Regions from separate parts of the Aeromicrobium halocynthiae genome, predicted to be linked through region 1. Evidence: riboswitches for the same ligand, from Rfam matches in the RefSeq annotation. Region 1 holds a riboswitch; the other holds the start of a gene.
The links. A riboswitch is a leader RNA that binds a small molecule or an ion and turns the genes downstream of it on or off. The one in region 1 is predicted to bind thiamine pyrophosphate.

Region 1 (8,936 bases):
CGCAACGCCCGCGGCATCGAGCGGTTGAAGGCCCAAGGTCTCGTCGACCCCGAGCTCGACGCGTTGTTCGCTTCGCGCGCCCTGTCGGCGATGGTGAGCCGTCTGGCCTACTACACCTTCGTGCTGGGTGAGTCGGCACCGCTCGACGACCTCGTCGAGGTCTCCACGCGTCTGTGGTGCAACGCCCTGCGGCTGCAGTAGGTCCTCGGGAGGGCGGCCGCCAGAAGCTCCTTCGGGCGGCTCGCCTGGGCGACCCCGAACCGAGCCGTGCGCCGGCTACCCTCTCGCGTCATTCCGGCTCGCCGGCCGTGCCCGGCGGCTTTCACGCCCGGAGAAATGAATATGAGTTCATGTTTGACTAGAGGTGAGATGAGCGTCACAATGAAGCAGGCCGGCGACCCGCCGGACCGCAGGAGGACACCGAAAGGTTCGGACGCATGAGCTCACGCACGAAAGTCGCCACCAGGGGATCCCGATCCCTCGTCACGCGCGGTCGAGCCGCCGTGGCCACACTGCTCGTCGGATCGATGGCCGCTTGCGCCGGCGGCGGAGACCGGGACTTCGGGGTCGCGGCAGGCGAGGCGCCGACGGAGATCACCATGGATCTGCGCAACGACGTCGACACCTTCGACCCGATGCTCACTGCGGCCGACCAGGGAGCCGTGCAGATGTACGAGGCGATCTACGACACGCTCGTGCGTCGTGACATCGAGAGCGGGGAGTACATCCCGGCCATGGCGGAGTCCTGGGAGGTGACGCCGACTCGCGTCGACTTCCAGCTCAAGGAGACCCTCACGTGCGCTGACGGCACGGAACTGACGGCGGACGACGTCGCGGCCTCCATCGAGCGACTTGCCGACCCCGAGACCGGTTCGATCTACACGGGCCGGCTCTTCGGTTCCGGAGGCGTGGCGTCGATCGAGTCGGACGAGCAGGCCCGAACCGTCTCGGTCGAGGTCGAGGACCCGCACACGGACCTGCTCGACGGCTTCCGCAACGCCTTCATCGTCTGTCCCGAGGGGCTGGCCGACGTCGAGGCGCTCGCGACCGAGCCCCAGGGGACCGGGCCCTACCGCATCGCCTCGATGAGCCGCGGCGACACCTACGTCCTCGAGCGCTGGGACAGCCCGGCGGTCGAGGACCTGGCCGAACTGCCGGAGAAGATCACGATGAAGGTCGTCACGGCGGACTCCACGCGGGCGAACCTCTACGAGACGGGCGCGTCCGACATCGCCGCGATCCTCGGTCGTGACGCCAATCGTCTCGCCTCCGACGCGGAGCCCATCAAGGGGAAGGCCTATCAGGCCGACTCGCTGATGTTCAACCAGCGTGACGGCTACCCGCTGGCGGACGAGAACCTGCGACGAGCCATCGCCTTGGCCGTGGACGCCCAGGAGTACACGCAAGCGGCGTCGTTCGGGGTCGGTGAGCCCGCCGACACGGTGATCACGTCCAACATGGACTGCTACACCCCCGAGAACGCCGAGATCGGGCTGAAGCACGACCCGGCCGCTGCAGCCGCAGCGCTCGAGGAGGCGGGATACGGCCCAGGTGGTGAGCAGCTGACCCTGCGTCTCGTCGGGTACGACGTGCAGAACTCCGGTCCGGACTACATCGCCGATGCACTGCGCAAGCTCGGTATCGAGGTGGAGGTCACGAACGGCACGCAGGCCCAGGCCGCCGGAATCGTCTACGGGGACCAGGAACCGTGGGACCTGGTGGTCTTCCCGTTCCTCAGCGCGGCCCCGCACCCCTACCCGTTGGTGACGAAGATGAGCTCGAACCTCGGCGAAGGCGGCGCCTACAACTTCGGTCGCGTGAGGAATCCCGACTTCGACCGGCTGGCCGATCAGGCGCCGGGTGCCACCGGGGACGAGCGATGCCGTCTCTGGGGCGAGGCCGAGGCCGCACTGCTGGAGCGCACCGACCTCAAGCCGTTGCTGTGGCCGGTCGCGGACTACTTCGCCAACGGTCTGACCTTCCAGACCGAGTATCGGACGATCGACCTCAGGACCATCCGAACCGAGGGCTGAGGGACGCAGGAGGGGCGGTGACCGGATCGGTCACCGCCCCTCCTGCGTGCGGCTTACTCCGAGAAGCGGCCCACGGACTCCGCGACGAGTATCGGCTTGTCGGAGCCCTCGCGCTCGAACGTCTGCGTCGTCGTGACCTGGGCGCCGCCGGAGACCTCGTCCACGGCGGTGATGGTCGCTCGCATGCGAATGCGCGAGCCCACGGGGTTCGGTGAGGGAAAGCGCACCTTGTTGTACCCGTAGTTGAGGCTGTGGGCGAACCCGTCGAACGCCATGAGGGACTCCATGAACGCCGGGCCCAGGGAAAGGCTGTACAAGCCGTGCGCGATGGTGGAGCCGAAGTCGCTCGCCTCTGCGCGAGCGGGGTCGACGTGGATCCACTGGTGGTCCCCCGTCAGATCGGCAAAGCACTGGATGCGCTCCTGGGTGATCTCGTGCCACTCGGTCGGGCCGAGTTCACGTCCCACGAGGTCCTTGAGCTCGTCGACGGTCGTCGGTCGGATGGGTGTGGTCGGTGTGGTCATGGGTCTCCTCGAGCGATTGCGGCCGAATGCCGGTTTCATCGACTCTAAATGAAGATGAATTCGGATTCAATAGGGTCGGCGTGCGATCTCGAGGACCAGCTTCCCCGTGTTGCGCCCGTCGAAGAGCATGTCGAGGGCCTGTGGGAAGCCCGCAACGCCGCCCTCTGCCACGTGCGTGCGAGCCGACACCGCTCCCTCTTCCAGCCACGTCGCGATCGCTCGCTGTGCCTCGTCGTAACGGTCCTCGTAGTCGAAGACGACGAAGCCCGTCATGGACGCCCGGAAGACCAGCAGTGACATGTAGCGGGACGGTCCGGGTGGCAGGGAGGTCTCGTTGTACGTCGAGATCGCACCGCAGACGACGACCCTCGCTCCGCGGCGGAGATTGGCGAGAGCCGCGTCGAGCGTCTCCCCGCCGACGTTGTCGAAGTAGATGTCGACACCTTCCGGCGCGAGCTTGCGCAAGCTGGCGAGCACGCGCTCGTTCTTGTAGTCGACGGCGGCGTCGAAGCCGAGCTCGTCGACGAGCCAGGCGCACTTCTCGGGTCCCCCGGCGATGCCGATGGTCCGCGCCCCGTGCGCCTTCGCGATCTGGCCGACCATGCTGCCGACGGCGCCGGCTGCAGCGGAGACGACGACGGTGTCGCCCGGCGTCAGGCGGCCGACGTCGAGGAGGCCGAAGTAGGCCGTCATCCCCGGCATGCCCAGGGCGCCGAGCCACGTCGGCCCGTCGGCGATCGAGGTGTCGATGCGGGTCACGGTCGAGGGGTCGGTGACCGCAAGGTCGGTGACGCCGAACATCCCGGTCACGCTCTCGCCGACGCCCAGGTCGTCGGTCCGCGACTCCAGTACGGTCCCGACTCCTTGGGCGCGCATCACCTCGCCTACCTGGACTGGAGGAACGTACGATCGGACGTCGTTGAGCCATCCGCGCATCGCAGGATCGATCGAGACGTGCTGCACGCCGATCAGGACTTGCCCGTCACCGAGCGGGGGTATCGCGCTCTCGGTGATCTCCCACGTCGAGCTGTCGGGACGCCCGATGGGGCGGTTGAGGAGTCGAACCTCTTGGGACGTGCGCGTCATGACTGGCGCCTCCTGTCTGCGGCGTCGTCCACGCCGCGTGAACCCGCAAACTAACCAAACATGAACTCGGATTCAAAACCGCGTCACGTGACCGCGGTCCGCATTCGCTACGCTGACCCCACACGACAGGGGAGCGCCACCCGCAGAGGGCGCTGAGAGTGCGGAGAAGCCGCAGACCCTTGAACCTGCTCCGGTTAGCACCGGCGAAGGGAGTCATCATGAGTTCTGCACCTACCGGTGGCCGCACACGATCGGTCACCTCCTACCGCACCATCGACCTCGTCACCATCGCCTCGCTCGGCGTCGCCTTCGGCGTCGTGTTCTGGGCGTGGGGCAAGCTCTACGGGATCATCGACCTCGCGACGGTCGTCGGCTACCCGCCCGCCTCAGGCCTGCTCGCCGGGCCGTGGCTCGTCGCCGGCGTCGTCGGGGGACTGGTCGTCCGCAAGGCCGGCGCCGCGTTCGCCACCGAGCTGACGGCGGCCATCGTTTCGATGTTCGTCCTCGGCGGCACCGAGTGGGGCTTCACCGTCCTGCTCTCGGGGGTGGTGCAGGGTCTCGGCGCGGAGCTGATCCTGCTGGCCTTCGCCTACCGGGTGTGGACGCTGCCCGTCGCCGTCCTCGCGGGGGCGATGTCGGGGGTCTTCGGCGCCGTCTACGAGGCGTTCTTCTACTACGCGGACTGGTCGGTGGGGTACCGCGTCGTCTACGGCGTGCTGTTCGCGATCTCCGGCGCACTCGTCGCCGGTGCCCTCGGCTGGGTGCTCGTCCGGTCCCTCGCCGCGACGGGGGCGCTCGACGCGTTCCCGGCCGGACGCGAGGCGCACGACCGCGACGCCGTCAGCAACTGAGCCGTGCAGGTCGCACCGGTCGAGGTGCGGTTCGAGGGGTTCGGCTGGCGCCCGATCGGTCGCCGCGAGCCCGTCGTCCGCGACCTCGACCTGACGATCGAGCCTGGCGAGCGCGTGCTGCTCGCCGGGCCCAGCGGCGCCGGCAAGACGACGCTGCTCAACGCGCTCGTCGGCGCCCTGGGGGAGACGTTCGCCGGTGACGTGACCGGTCGGGCGTCCGCCGACGGCGTGCTGGGTCTGGTCGGCCAGAACCCCGGTGACGCCGTGGTGGCCGGGCGGATGGGTCGCGACGTCGCGTTCGGCCCGGAGAACCTCGGGCTGCCGCGCGAGGAGATCTGGCGGCGTGTCGACGACAGCCTCGCCGCCGTCCGCCTGACCCAGGGGCGTCGGCACCCGACCGACGCCCTCTCCGGCGGTGAGCTGCAGCGCCTCGCGCTCGCCGGAGCCCTGGCGATGCGGCCCGGACTCCTGCTGCTCGACGAGCCGACGTCGATGCTCGACGCCGTCAACGCCGCATCGGTGCGCGCGGCCGTGACCGACGTCGTCGAGGCCACAGGAGCCACCCTCCTGGTGGTCGAGCACCGGATCGAGCCGTGGCTCGAGGTCGTCGACCGGGTGGTCGTGCTGGGCCGTGACGGGTCGGTGCGCGCCGACACCGACCCGCAGGCGTTCGTCCGGGAGTGGCGCGACGCCCTCGGCGACCTGGGCGTGTGGATGCCGGGCCTGCCCGCCCCCGCGCCGCAGGTCCTCCCGGACGACCTCGTGCGCCCGGCCGAGCCGGCCGAGCCGATCGCCGTGCGCGATCTCGCGGTGACCCTGGTGCGGCGCTCGGTGCAGGGCTCGGTGCGCACCACGGCCCTCCAGGGTCTCGACGCCGACCTTGCCCCGGGCCGGTTGCACGCCGTCACCGGACCCTCCGGTGCCGGCAAGTCGACACTGGTCTCCGTGCTCGCGGGGTTGCAGGAGCCGACCCGGGGAACGGCCGGAGGTCGGCACGAGCTGACGTCGGCGGCGCTCGCGAGGTGCTCGGCGTGGGTTCCGCAGCAGCCCGAGCACGGGATCCTCTCCCGGACGGTGGCCGAGGAGGTGGCCCTGACCGCTACGGCGACAGGGCGTGCCGTGGACGTCGAGGCGGTGCTCGACCACCTCGGACTGACGGCGCTGGCCGGCTCCCACCCGTACCGGCTCTCCGGCGGCGAGCAGCGCCGGCTCGCGCTCGCGTCGGCGCTCGCGCACCGGCCGGGCACGGTGCTGCTCGACGAGCCGACCGTCGGTCAGGACCGCACCACGTGGGCGGCGGTCGCCGGCTGGGCGGTCTCCGCGGCCGAAGCCGGCGCCCTCGTCGCGACCGCCACCCACGACGCCGACCTCGTCGCCCTCGCCGACGACGTCCTCCCCCTCGCCCCGGTGTCGAGAGAAGGGGGGCCGTGATGACAGTCTCGCGAGTGGCGGATTCGGTCCCCCGAATGGCGCACACTGACCCGCGAGTGGCGCACGGTGGGGAAAGTGAGACGGCGTGTCGCCCCAGTTTGCGCCACTCGCGGGAGACCGTGCGCCACTCGATGTCGGGTGTGCGCCACTCGGCGGTGGTGAGGCGATGAGGGGGTGGCTGCCGCGGGCGAACCCGCTCGCCCTGCTCGTCGTGGGCGTGGCCTCGGTGCCGGCGTCGCTGGCGGTGCGGAGCCTGACGATCGCACTGGTCACCGTCGGTCTCTACGCGGTCGTCGCCCTCGCCCTGGTGCCGTCCTGGCGCTACATCCTGCTCTGCCTCGGGTTCGCGCTGTTCGCCGGGCTCACCGTCGCGTACTCGACGTGGCGCCTGGGTGGACGAGACGAAGTGGTCGCGGCGACGGCGGGGCTGCGCATCGTCGTCCTCGCCTGGCCAGGTTCGCTCGTCGCCGTGCTCATGGATCCCGCCCGACTCGGCGACCACCTCGGGCAGAACCTGCGCCTCCCGCCGCGTCCGGTGGTGGCGGTGACGGCGTCGTTGCAGCAGGTCAGCGAGCTGCTCGGCACGTGGCGCGACCTCGGCCGCACCCGTCGGGCCCGCGGCGTCGCCCCCGACCGAGGCATCCTGCCGCGGATCCGGCACGGCGCCTCGATGGCGTTCGCGCTGCTGGTCGCATCCCTGCGATCGGCGTCCCGCCGCTCCGTCGCCCTCGACGCCCGGGGCTTCGCCGTGGCCGACCGCGCTCGAACGTGGGCCGAGCCGGCACCCTGGACCCGGCTCGACGTCGCCGTCGTCGCCGGGGGCCTGGCCCTGGCCGCCGTGCCCGTCGTGATGTGGGCCGTGGGCTGACCCGGCGAGTCGGCCAGCGTGCGGTCGAACGGTGGTCGAGCTGCCGGGACCGCCCCGACTCGTCCCGCCCACGACCGACGTACGCACGTCCTACCTCGTCGGCGAGCAGGCGGACATGCGCGCGCGGGGCTCGGACGCCTCCTGGCTGGCGGAGGCGAGCCGCGACTTCGGCACCTACGTCGCCGTCCGTCGAGGGATCCGCGAGCGTTGGGGCGTGCCGTCGGAGGTCTTCTGGTGGGTCGCCGATGAGTTCTACCTCGGCAGCCTCGTCCTGCGCCGCCGGCCGACCGACGACGAGGGCGAGGACCGGTACTGGGTCGCGACGGGCCGGGACCTGCCTCCCACCCCGTAGGCTGGGAGGGCACGGGAGCCCGCGGCGAGCGCGGGCTGAGAGGGCAGCACGCCGACCGTCGAACCTGCTCCGGGTCATGCCGGCGAAGGGAGCACCATCGTGGCCATCTCCGCAGCCGGGGGGACCAGCTCCGACGTCGTCGTCGTCGGGCTCGGGGTCGTCGGCCTCGTCGCGGCCTGGCGGGCGGCGCGCTCCGGCCGGACGGTCACCGTGCTCGACCCGGCCGCCGGCACCGGCGCCACCCACGCCGCCGCCGGGATGCTGGCACCGGTCAGCGAGACCGAGTTCGGCGAGGACGACGTCCTCGCGATCAACCTCGCGTCAGCGCGAGCATGGCCGACGTTCGCCGCCGACCTCGAGCAGGCGAGCCACCGCGACGTCGCCTTCGCCCGGACCGGGTCGCTGCAGGTGGCCTTCGACGCCGACGACGCCCGCGAGCTCGACCGGGTCGTGGCGCTGCAGCGCTCGCACGGCCTCGACGTCACGATGCTCGACGCCGCCGGAGCCCGACGCGCCGAGCCTCTCCTCGGCCCGCGGGTGGCCGCCGCCGCGCACAGCCCGTCGGACCACCAGGTCGACCCGCGTCGCGTCGTCGAGGCCCTGCTGGCCGCGCTCGCCGCCGAGGGCGTCACGGTGCTGCGTCGTGGCCTCCGGCGGCTGACCGTCGAAGCCGCGGGTCGGGTCGCCGGCCTGCTCGACGACGACGGCCACGAGCACCGTGCCGGGACCGTCGTCGTCGCAGCCGGCACCGCCACCCCCGCGCTGCTGACCGACCTCCCCGACGTCGTCGCACCGATCCGTCCCGTCAAGGGACAGATCCTGCGACTCGACGCCACCGACCTGCCGTGGCTGGCCGGCGAGCGGATCGTCCGCGGGATCGTGCAGGGCCGCCGCATCTACGTCGTGGGGCGTGCCGACGGCGAGGTGGTCGTCGGCGCCACCACCGAGGAACGCTCCGACGCCGTCGTCACCGCCGGCGGTGTCTTCGCGTTGCTGCGCGACGCCAGGGCCCTGGTCCCCGGCATCGACGAGGCGCCACTCGTGGAGCAGACCGCCCGCCTGCGACCGGCGACGCCCGACCACCTGCCCCTGCTCGGACCCACGGCGCGAGACGGGTTGGTGCTCGCGGCCGGTCACCACCGGCACGGGATCCTCCAGCTCGCGGCCACGAGCGAGGCGTTCGACGACCTGTGGGCCGGCCGCGAACCGGCCGGTCACTGGCGCCCGGCGGATCCGTCCCGCTTCACGACCACCCGCCCTGCGACCGTCCAGGAGAGCGCATGAGCACGCACCGCACCAGCACCACCATCGGCGTCAAGGTCAACGGCGTCGACCGGAGCCTCGAGCCCGGCGCCACGGTCACCGACGTCGTCGCTGCCGTGCTGCCGGCCGCGGTCGACGACGCCGGGCGACCGCGCGGCGTGGCCGTGGCGGTGGACGAGCACGTCGTGCCCCGCCCGCAGTGGGACAGCACGATCCTCGACGACGGAGCGGTCGTCGAGATCGTCAGCGCGACCCCCGGTGGGTGAGCCCGATGGACAGGCCCTGAGGACGAGACGGGAACGAGGAGGACGATGACGACCACGACCGAGACCGCACCCCTGCGGATCGCCGACCGCGAGCTGGGCTCGCGGCTCGTCATGGGCACCGGTGGTGCCCCGAGCCTGCTGGGACTCGAGCGTGCGCTCATCGCCTCCGGCACCGAGCTCACGACCGTCGCGATGCGGCGCGTGCAGACCGGCGGAGAACAGGGCGTGTGGGCGCTGCTGGAGCGGCTCGGCATCCACCCGC
Region 2 (8,936 bases), on a different contig from region 1:
CGTCATCCAGGAGCACCACGCGAGCCGGCTGCACTGGGACTTCCGGCTCGAGCACGACGGGGTGCTCGTCTCGTGGGCGCTGCCCAAGGGACCGCCGACGGACCCGTCGACGAACCACCTCGCCGTGCCGACGGAGGACCATCCGCTCGACTACGCGACGTTCGAGGGGACGATCCCGAAGGGTGAGTACGGCGCCGGGGAGGTCACGATCTGGGACAGCGGCACGTACGAGGCCGAGAAGTGGCGCGACGCGGAGGTCATCGCCACGCTGACCGGTCGAGACGGCGGCGGACTGAGCCGAGGAGGAGGCAGCCGTCGGGCCAAGTTCGCGCTCATCAGGACCGGGACCAACTGGCTCATCCACCGCATGGAGCTGCCGGGCGAGCCGTTGCCGTCCGAGCCGGTGCGCCCGCGACCGGCAGCGGAGCCTTCGCAGGAGCCTGCACGCACCGTCGTCACCGACGAGTCGCCCATGCTCGCGACGGCTGGTACCGCCCTGGACCTCGCCGACGAGTCGTCGTGGGCGTTCGAGATGAAGTGGGACGGCGTGCGGGTCATCGCCTACTGCGACGACGACGCCGTCGCCCTGCGCGGACGCAGCGGCCGCGACACCACGGCGACCTACCCGGAGGTCGTCGAGGCCTTGGCCGAGCTGGCGCTGGAGGACACGGTCCTGGACGGGGAGATCGTCACGCTGGACTCCTCGGGCGCGCCGTCCTTCGGGCGTCTGCAGCAGCGGATGGGCCTCACGGGCCCGCGGGAGGTCGCGGCGGCGCGCCGCTCCGCGCCGGTGCAGATGTACGCCTTCGACGTGCTGCGCATCGGTGGGCAGGGCACGAAGAACCTCACGTACGAGCAGCGACGCGAGGCACTGCGCTCCCTCGAGATCGATGACGGCGACCACGCCGCCGGGCAGGCGGTGGTGCGTGTCCCGGAGGCGTTCGACGGATCGCTGGAGGAGGCGATGGCGCACAGCCGCGACCTCGGGCTGGAGGGTGTCGTCGCCAAGCGACGCACGAGCCGCTACCGCAGCGGGACGCGCAGTGCCCAGTGGCTCAAGCTCAAGCACCAGCGGATGCAGGAGGTCGTGGTCGTCGGTTGGCGACCGGGCCGAGGTGGACGCTCCGGCGGCATCGGCTCGCTGCTCGTCGCCGTGCCCGACGGTGAGGACGGCCTCGTCTACGCCGGCCGGGTCGGCACCGGGTTCACCGACCGTGCCCTCGCCGACCTGCAGAAGACGCTGGCGCGGATCGAGCGCACCACCGCGCCGGTGGTGACACCTCGCGACGTCGCCCGGGAGGCGCACTGGGTGACGCCGAAGGTCGTCGGCGAGGTGGCGTTCGGCGAGTGGACCGACGACGGCCACCTGCGCCACCCCGTCTGGCGTGGCCTGCGCCCGGACAAGACGGTCGAGGACGTCGAGGGTCCGGACTGAGCATGCTTCGCCGGCCACCGCCTCTCGACCTCCCGAGGTTCCGTTCGAACAGCCCGTCCCGGACGCGCTGCCGTCCGAGACCGAGGAGTTCGTCGCGAACCGGGACCCTCACTCGCGAGATCGCCCAGTCCCGACGATGTGACCGTCTCCACCGACGGTGACGGACCCCTCGCCGAGCTGACGATCGGGACGAACCGCATCGGCCTGTCCCTGCCCGGGGGTCAGAGGCACGACCGTCTCGATGATGGCCGTCCAGCGGCCGACGTCCTTCCGAGAGAGCTGGCACGGCTGCTACGGTCGTCGCATTCCACACGGGAGCCCGAGGCATCGGGCTGAGATGGGGCTGGAGCCGCTCCGACCGTCGAACCTGATCCGGGTCATGCCGGCGAAGGAAGTGAGGAGCGACGTGCTACCCCGTGTTCACGGCATCACTGACTCACCGGTGGCGACCCTGATGACGACCGGAGCCGCGCACGTCCTCGAGCAGGCCGGCGTACCGACCCCCCAACGAGCACGGCACCGGCTGGGTCGCGGTCGCGGTCTCGTCGTCCACACGCTCGTCCCATCCACCCAGGAGGTCTGATGCACATCCACCCCAGCCACAGCACTGTCCACCGCACCGGATCGCGCGCCGACATCCGCGTCCCCTTCACCCGGGTCGCGCTCACCAACGGCGAGACGTTCGACCGGTACGCCACGGCCGGACCCGGCAGCGACCCCGAGGTCGGCCTGCCGTCCCTGCGCGCCGACTGGATCGCCGAGCGCGGCGACACCGAGGAGTACGCCGGCCGGGAGACCCAGCTGCTCGACAACGGCAAGGCCGCGATCCGCCGCGGCGAGGCGCGCGACCAGTGGCGCGGTACGCGGCCCCGACCGCGCCGTGGCACCGGCACGGTCACGCAGATGCACTACGCCCGGCAGGGCGTGGTGACCCCGGAGATGGAGTACGTCGCGATCCGCGAGAACTGCGACGTCGAGCTGGTCCGCGCAGAGGTCGCGGCCGGGCGCGCGATCATCCCCGCCAACCTCAACCACCCCGAGGCCGAGCCGATGATCATCGGAAGGCGGTTCCTGGTCAAGGTGAATGCGAACATCGGCAACAGCGCCGTCACCTCCAGCATCGCCGAGGAGGTCGACAAGCTCACCTGGGCGGTCACCTGGGGCGCCGACACCGTGATGGACCTGTCCACCGGCGACGACATCCACACGACCCGCGAGTGGATCATCCGCAACTCGCCGGTCCCGATCGGCACCGTGCCGATCTACCAGGCGCTGGAGAAGGTCGACGGTGACGCGAGCAAGCTCACCTGGGAGGTCTTCCGTGACACCGTCATCGAGCAGTGCGAGCAGGGCGTCGACTACATGACCATCCACGCCGGCGTGCTGCTGCGCTACGTGCCGCTCACCGCGCAGCGCATCACCGGGATCGTCTCCCGCGGCGGGTCGATCATGGCCGGTTGGTGCCTGGCCCACCACGAGGAGAACTTCCTCTACACCCACTTCGACGAGCTGTGCGAGATCTTCGCCAGGTACGACGTGTCCTTCTCACTCGGCGACGGGCTGCGCCCCGGCTGCACGGCTGACGCCAACGACGAGGCGCAGCTCTCCGAGCTGCGCACCCTCGCGGAGCTGACCCAGCGTGCCTGGGGGCACGACGTCCAGGTGATGGTCGAGGGGCCTGGCCACGTGCCGCTCAACCTCGTCGAGGAGAACGTGGCGCTGCAGCAGGACTGGTGTCACGGCGCGCCGTTCTACACCCTCGGCCCGCTTGCCACCGACGTCGCGCCGGGCTACGACCACATCACCTCCGCGATCGGCGCGGCGACGATTGCCATGCACGGCACCGCGATGCTCTGCTACGTCACTCCCAAGGAGCACCTCGGGCTGCCCAACCGCGACGACGTGAAGACCGGTGTCATCACCTACAAGCTCTCCGCGCACGCCGCCGACGTCGCCAAGGGCCACCCCGGCGCCCGCGACTGGGACGACGCCCTGTCCAAGGCCCGCTTCGAGTTCCGCTGGCGCGATCAGTTCGCCCTTGCCCTCGACCCGCACACCGCCGAGTCGTTCCACGACGAGACGCTCCCGGCCGAGGCCAGCAAGACCGCTCACTTCTGCTCGATGTGCGGCCCGAAGTTCTGCTCGATGCGGATCAGCCAGGACGTCCGCGACTATGTCGCGACGGGCATGGCCGAGAAGTCGGCGCAGTTCGTGGAGATGGGCGCATCGGTCTATGTCGAGGATGATGCCTCCACCGCGGCACCGTGACCTGACGACGACCGGTGCCTGGGGGGCAGCTCGGTCCAGTTGCGGTCGATCCGGGCGTCGTCGGGCTGCTCGCTCACGGGTCCGTGTCCGCCGGGTCCGGCGGCCCGTCCTGGCCGGCGGCCTCGTCGCGGTCGGCCCACTCCAGCAGCGGCGCGACGTCGAAGACGGCGTCGTCGATGCCGGCGTGCAGGTCGCCCAGCTGCTCGAGCCGCGCGGGCACCGTCGCGAGGGTGAGGTCGTGCGGGTCGACGTCGGGCACCTCGTCCCACCGGATCGGGGCCGAGGCCCTGCCGTCGGGGACGCCGCGCAGCGAGTAGGCCGCGGCCATCGTGTGGTCGCGGGCGTTCTGGTTGTAGTCCACGAACAGCTGGGCGGGGTCGCGGTCCTTGCGCCACCACGCGGTGGTGACGTCCTGCGGTGCCCGACGCTCCACCTCGCGGGCGAAGGCCAGGGCGGCACGTCGCACGTCGGTGAAGGAGTGCTCGGGCGGGATCCGCACGTAGACGTGCAGCCCGCGTCCGCCCGACGTCTTGGGGTACCCCGTCGCGCCGAGCTCGTCGAGCACCTCCTGCACCACGCCGGCGACGCGGCGGACCGTGGCGAGGTCGCACTCGGGGCCGGGGTCGAGGTCGATGCGCCACTCGTCGGGCCGCTCCACGTCCGCCCGACGGCTGTTCCACGGGTGGAACTCGACGGTCGACATCTGGACCGCCCAGATCACGTGCGCCACCTGGGTGACGCAGAGCTCGTCGGCGGAGCGGTCGAACCGCGGGAAGTGCACGCGCACGGTCTCGACCCAGACCGGTGCGCCGCTCGGCACGCGCTTGGTGTGCACCTTGTCGCCGTCGAGCCCCCGCGGGAAGCGGTGCAGCATGCACGGCCGCTCCCGCAGCGCACCCACGAGGGCCGGACCCACGGCGAGGTAGTACTCGACGACGTCGAGCTTGGTCCATCCCCGCTCGGGGAAGTAGACGCGGTCGGGGTTCGTCACCCGGACGACGCGCGGCGGTCCCGACCCCCACGCGGGGTCGTCGACCTCGACCTCCACGGCCGGCGCCACGGGCGGTCCCTACTCCGCGGCGCGGTTGCGCTTCTCGTTCTTGGCGAGGGAGCGGCGCAGCTGCAGGATCCGGACCGACCCGGGCACCGCGACGATGAGGATCCCCGTGACGGCGGCGAGCAGCATCGCCACCCCGATCGGGAACGCGCCCTCGAAGCCGAGGAAGCGGATCGTGGCGCTGTCGGAGTTCTGCAGGATGAACACGAGCACGAGGATCGTGAGCAGTGCCGCGACGACCAGCCCGAAGTACAGCGCGCCGCTGCGGCTGCCCTTGACGTGGCCGTCCGCGTCGAAGCCCGACGCGCGGCGTGGCGCGGTGGTGCGCTCCGGCGTCGCGTCGCCCCCGGTGGCGGCCGGTGGGACGTCGGCGGGGCGGGGGTCTTCGGGGCGGGGGTGTTCGGGGCGGGGACCGTCGGTGCTCACACGGTCATCATGCCGCGACGACGAGGTGCGCGCGAGCGCTCAGCCGATCACAACCAGGACTCGTAGACCGCGCAGTCGGCCTGGTGCCACTCGCGCAGGACGAGCTGGCCGCCGGCGTCGGTGACCGCCTCGTGGCGCCAGTCGGCGCAGTGCTCGCACGGTTGCGGCTCGTCGCCGAACTCGAAGTCGATGGGCTTCGACGCAGGCGTCCCGGTCGGCGTCGGCGTGCTGATGATGCTGTCGTGCAGACGCAGGGCGTTCGGGTCCGCCGCGCGCACCTGGCGCAGAACGTCGTCGATGATCTTGGGGTCGGCGTCCACCTCGACGGTGAGGACGGACTGGTCGTCGTCGGGCACGCTGGCCACGACGACCTTGGGGATGCGTTCGAGCACGGACGGCAGGCGGTCGGCGACCACGCTGGCGACGGAAAAGACGAGCAGCCATCGAGCTGACATGCCGGGCCTCCCTCCGGTTGTGGGGCCCTGGACTCCGTCCACGGTAACGGCCACGCGGCGTGTGAACAAGATTCGCGCAGATTCATTCACCTGCTGATCACCGCAGTCGGTGTCCGCACCGGGAGGTGACGGGGTGCGGGCGCTCGCGTCGCTGCCTACGTTGGAGGCAGCACCGGAACCCGGGCCCGACGCCCGCGAGCCGGTCCGAGCGGCCACCCCCCGTGCGTCGTCGCCTCCCCTGAACCCAGCACCAGGAGCGCCATGAGCCACGACCCCGAGACCCCTCCGCCGCACGTGTTCGTGCTGTTCGGGGCCACCGGCGACCTCGCCCGGCGCAAGCTGTTCCCGGGCCTGTACCACCTCGGCCTCACCGGTCGGCTGCCCGCGGACTACCGGGTCATCGGCTCGGGTCGGCACTCGCCCGGCTCGGACGAGGAGTTCGCGCAGACCATCCGCGAGGGGCTCGAGGAGTTCGTCGACGACCTCGACGACGCGGCGGCGACGGACCTGCTGGACCGGCTCAGCTTCGTCGTCTCGGACGCCGACGACGGCGAGGACCTCGCCGAGGCCGTTCGTCGCGCCGAGGAGGAGCTCGGCGACGACGCACGCCGCCTGCTCTACCTGTCGGTGCCGCCGGGCGCCATGGAGCCGATGATCGGGATGCTCGGTCGCACCGGCATGGCCGAGGACGCCCGCATCGTCGTGGAGAAGCCGTTCGGCAGCGACCTGGAGTCCTCCCGGTCCCTCGACGCGGCCCTGAAGGACGTCACCGACGAGGAGCACGTCTTCCGCATCGACCACTTCCTCGGCAAGGAGGCGGTGCAGAACATCATCGCCCTGCGGTTCGCGAACCGGCTGATCGAGCCGGCCTGGAACCGCGAGCACGTCGTGCAGGTGCAGATCGACGTCCCCGAGGAGCTCGACGTCGCCGGGCGGGGCAGCTTCTACGAGTCCACCGGCTGCCTGCGCGACATGGTCTCGACCCACCTGAGCCAGGTGCTCGGCTTCGTGGCGATGGAGCCGCCGGTGCGCCTCGACGCCACCAGCCTGCGCAACGAGAAGGCCAAGGTCTTCACCGCCATGCGCCCGCTCGACCCCGAGCGGGTGGTCTTCGGCCAGTACGAGGGGTACACCGACGACGAGGACGTCGCCGACGACTCCGACGTCGAGACCTTCGTCGCCGCGGAGGTCTTCGTCGACACCGAGCGGTGGCAGGGCGTGCCGTTCCTGCTGCGGACCGGCAAGGCGATGGGCGACACCCGGCGCAGCGTCACCTTGACCTTCCGGACCCCGCCCGCCGGCCGGTTCGGCGAGGAGTCCCTCGCCCCCGACCAGCTCACCCTCGACCTGACCGACACTCCGCGCATGCAGATCGACCTGCAGGCCAAGCGACCCGGCCCGACGATGGACCTCACCACGGCCTGCGTCGACCTCCACCTGCCCGAGGAGGGTGCGGACGGGGAGGGGCTCGAGGCCTACGAGCGCCTGCTGCTCGACGTGATGCGCGGCGACCAGACGCTGTTCACCCGCGGCGACGAGGTCGACCGGCTCTGGCAGGTGGTCCAGCCGATCCTCGAGGACCGGCCGACGGTGCGGTCCTACGAGCGCGGCTCGTGGGGGCCGCAGGAGGCCGTCGACCTCGCGGGCGACGTCGGCTGGCGGCTGCCGGACGGTCGTACGCATGGCTGAGGACGCCGTGCGGACCGAGGAGCGGCAGGGCACGGACGAGGAGTTCGTGCCCATCGCCCACCACGGCATGATCGGCGACCTGCGCACCGCGGCGCTCGTGGCCACCGACGGCACGATCGACTGGTACTGCCCCGGCCGGTTCGACGAGCCCAGCGTCTTCGCGGCGGTCCTCGATCCGGACGTCGGTGGAGCGTGGCGGATCGAGGTCGAGGGACTGGTGCGGACGCAGCAGTTCTACCTTCCTGAGACCGCGGTGCTCGCCACCCGCTTCCTCACCGCGACCGGCGTCGTCGAGGTCCACGACGTCATGCCGGTCCTGCGGCCGGCCGATCCCGACCATCGCTCGCGACTGGTGCGCCGCATCGGCGTCGTGCGCGGCACGGCGACGGTGCGCACGCGCATCGCCGTGCGTCCGGACTACGGGCGCGGACGGGCCGAGGTCGAGCTCGGCGACGACGGCGCACTGCTCACCGCCGAGGGACTGCGGCTCGGTCTGTCCGCCACGGTCGACCTCGAGGTCGAGGAGTCCGGCGAGCACGGTCCGGAGCTGACGTCGACGTTCACCCTGGAGTCCGGCCAGGACGAGACGTTCGTGCTGGAGACCCTTCCCGCCGACGGCTCTGTCTCCCCGTGCGACGCCGACACCCAGACCCTCGTCGAGGACACGTCGCGGTTCTGGCACGACTGGCTGGCGCAGTCCACCTACCGGGGCCGCTGGCGCGAGAGCGTCAACCGCTCGGCGATCACGCTCAAGATGCTCACCCACGAGCCGAGCGGTGCGGTCGTCGCGGCACCGACGACGAGCCTGCCCGAGGAGGTGGGCGGCGAGCGCAACTGGGACTACCGGTACGTGTGGATCCGCGACGCCGCCTTCACCCTCTACGCCCTGCTGCGTCTCGGGTTCACCGAGGAGGCCAACTCCTTCGTGCGCTGGCTCTCCGAGCGCCTGGGCGAGGACCACGACGGGGGCCGGCTCGGTCCCCTGCGCGTCCTCTACGACATCGACGGCACGCTGCCGACCGAGGAGGTCGAGCTCGACCACCTGCGCGGACACCTGGACTCGCGTCCGGTCCGGGCGGGCAACGCGGCCGTCGACCAGCTGCAGCTGGACATCTACGGCGAGCTGATCGACTCCGTCTACCTGTTCAACAAGTACGGCGAGGGCATCAGTCACGACGCGTGGAGCGACCTGTGCCGTGTCCTCGACTGGGTCCTGGAGCACTGGGACGACGAGGACGCCGGCATGTGGGAGATCCGCAGCGGCACCCGGGCGCACACGACGTCGCGGCTCATGGTGTGGGTGGCGATCGAGCGGATGATCCGCATGGCTCGCCAGCGCGGGCTGCCCGGCGACGTCGGAGCGTGGTCCCGCGTGCGCGACGCCGTCTACGAGCGGATCCACGAACGCTCCTGGAACGAGGAGATCGGCGCCTTCACCCAGTCCGAGGGCGGGTCGGCGCTCGACGCGGGGGTGCTGCTGATGCCGATGGTCAAGTTCTGCTCGCCGGTGGACCCGCGGTTCCTGTCGACCCTCGAGGCCGTCGAGGAGCGTCTCGTGGCCGACAGCCTGGTCTTCCGCTACGACCTGGAGAGCGCGGACGCCGAC

Region 2: linked by a shared signal. The riboswitch ahead of thiC (phosphomethylpyrimidine synthase ThiC) and the one ahead of ABD213_RS04915 (ECF transporter S component) in region 1 are both predicted to bind thiamine pyrophosphate.

What each region holds. Positions count from the first base shown of each region.
Region 1 covers NZ_BAAAPY010000002.1:180,754-189,689, forward strand. The annotation lists gene ABD213_RS04895 (TetR/AcrR family transcriptional regulator) at 1-201, shown strand, start outside; gene ABD213_RS04900 (ABC transporter substrate-binding protein) at 438-2,033, shown strand; gene ABD213_RS04905 (MaoC family dehydratase) at 2,087-2,557, opposite strand; gene ABD213_RS04910 (NADP-dependent oxidoreductase) at 2,624-3,643, opposite strand; TPP riboswitch at 3,761-3,872, shown strand; gene ABD213_RS04915 (ECF transporter S component) at 3,862-4,494, shown strand; gene ABD213_RS04920 (ABC transporter ATP-binding protein) at 4,498-5,925, shown strand; gene ABD213_RS04925 (energy-coupling factor transporter transmembrane component T family protein) at 6,092-6,793, shown strand; gene ABD213_RS04930 (hypothetical protein) at 6,825-7,145, shown strand; gene thiO (glycine oxidase ThiO) at 7,245-8,429, shown strand; gene thiS (sulfur carrier protein ThiS) at 8,426-8,674, shown strand; gene ABD213_RS04945 (thiazole synthase) at 8,720-8,936, shown strand, end outside.
Region 2 covers NZ_BAAAPY010000007.1:92,975-101,910, forward strand. The annotation lists gene ABD213_RS10800 (ATP-dependent DNA ligase) at 1-1,435, shown strand, start outside; TPP riboswitch at 1,737-1,846, shown strand; gene thiC (phosphomethylpyrimidine synthase ThiC) at 2,018-3,703, shown strand; gene ligD (non-homologous end-joining DNA ligase) at 3,777-4,763, opposite strand; gene ABD213_RS10815 (LapA family protein) at 4,773-5,186, opposite strand; gene ABD213_RS10820 (hypothetical protein) at 5,234-5,641, opposite strand; gene zwf (glucose-6-phosphate dehydrogenase) at 5,903-7,330, shown strand; gene ABD213_RS10830 (glycoside hydrolase family 15 protein) at 7,323-8,936, shown strand, end outside.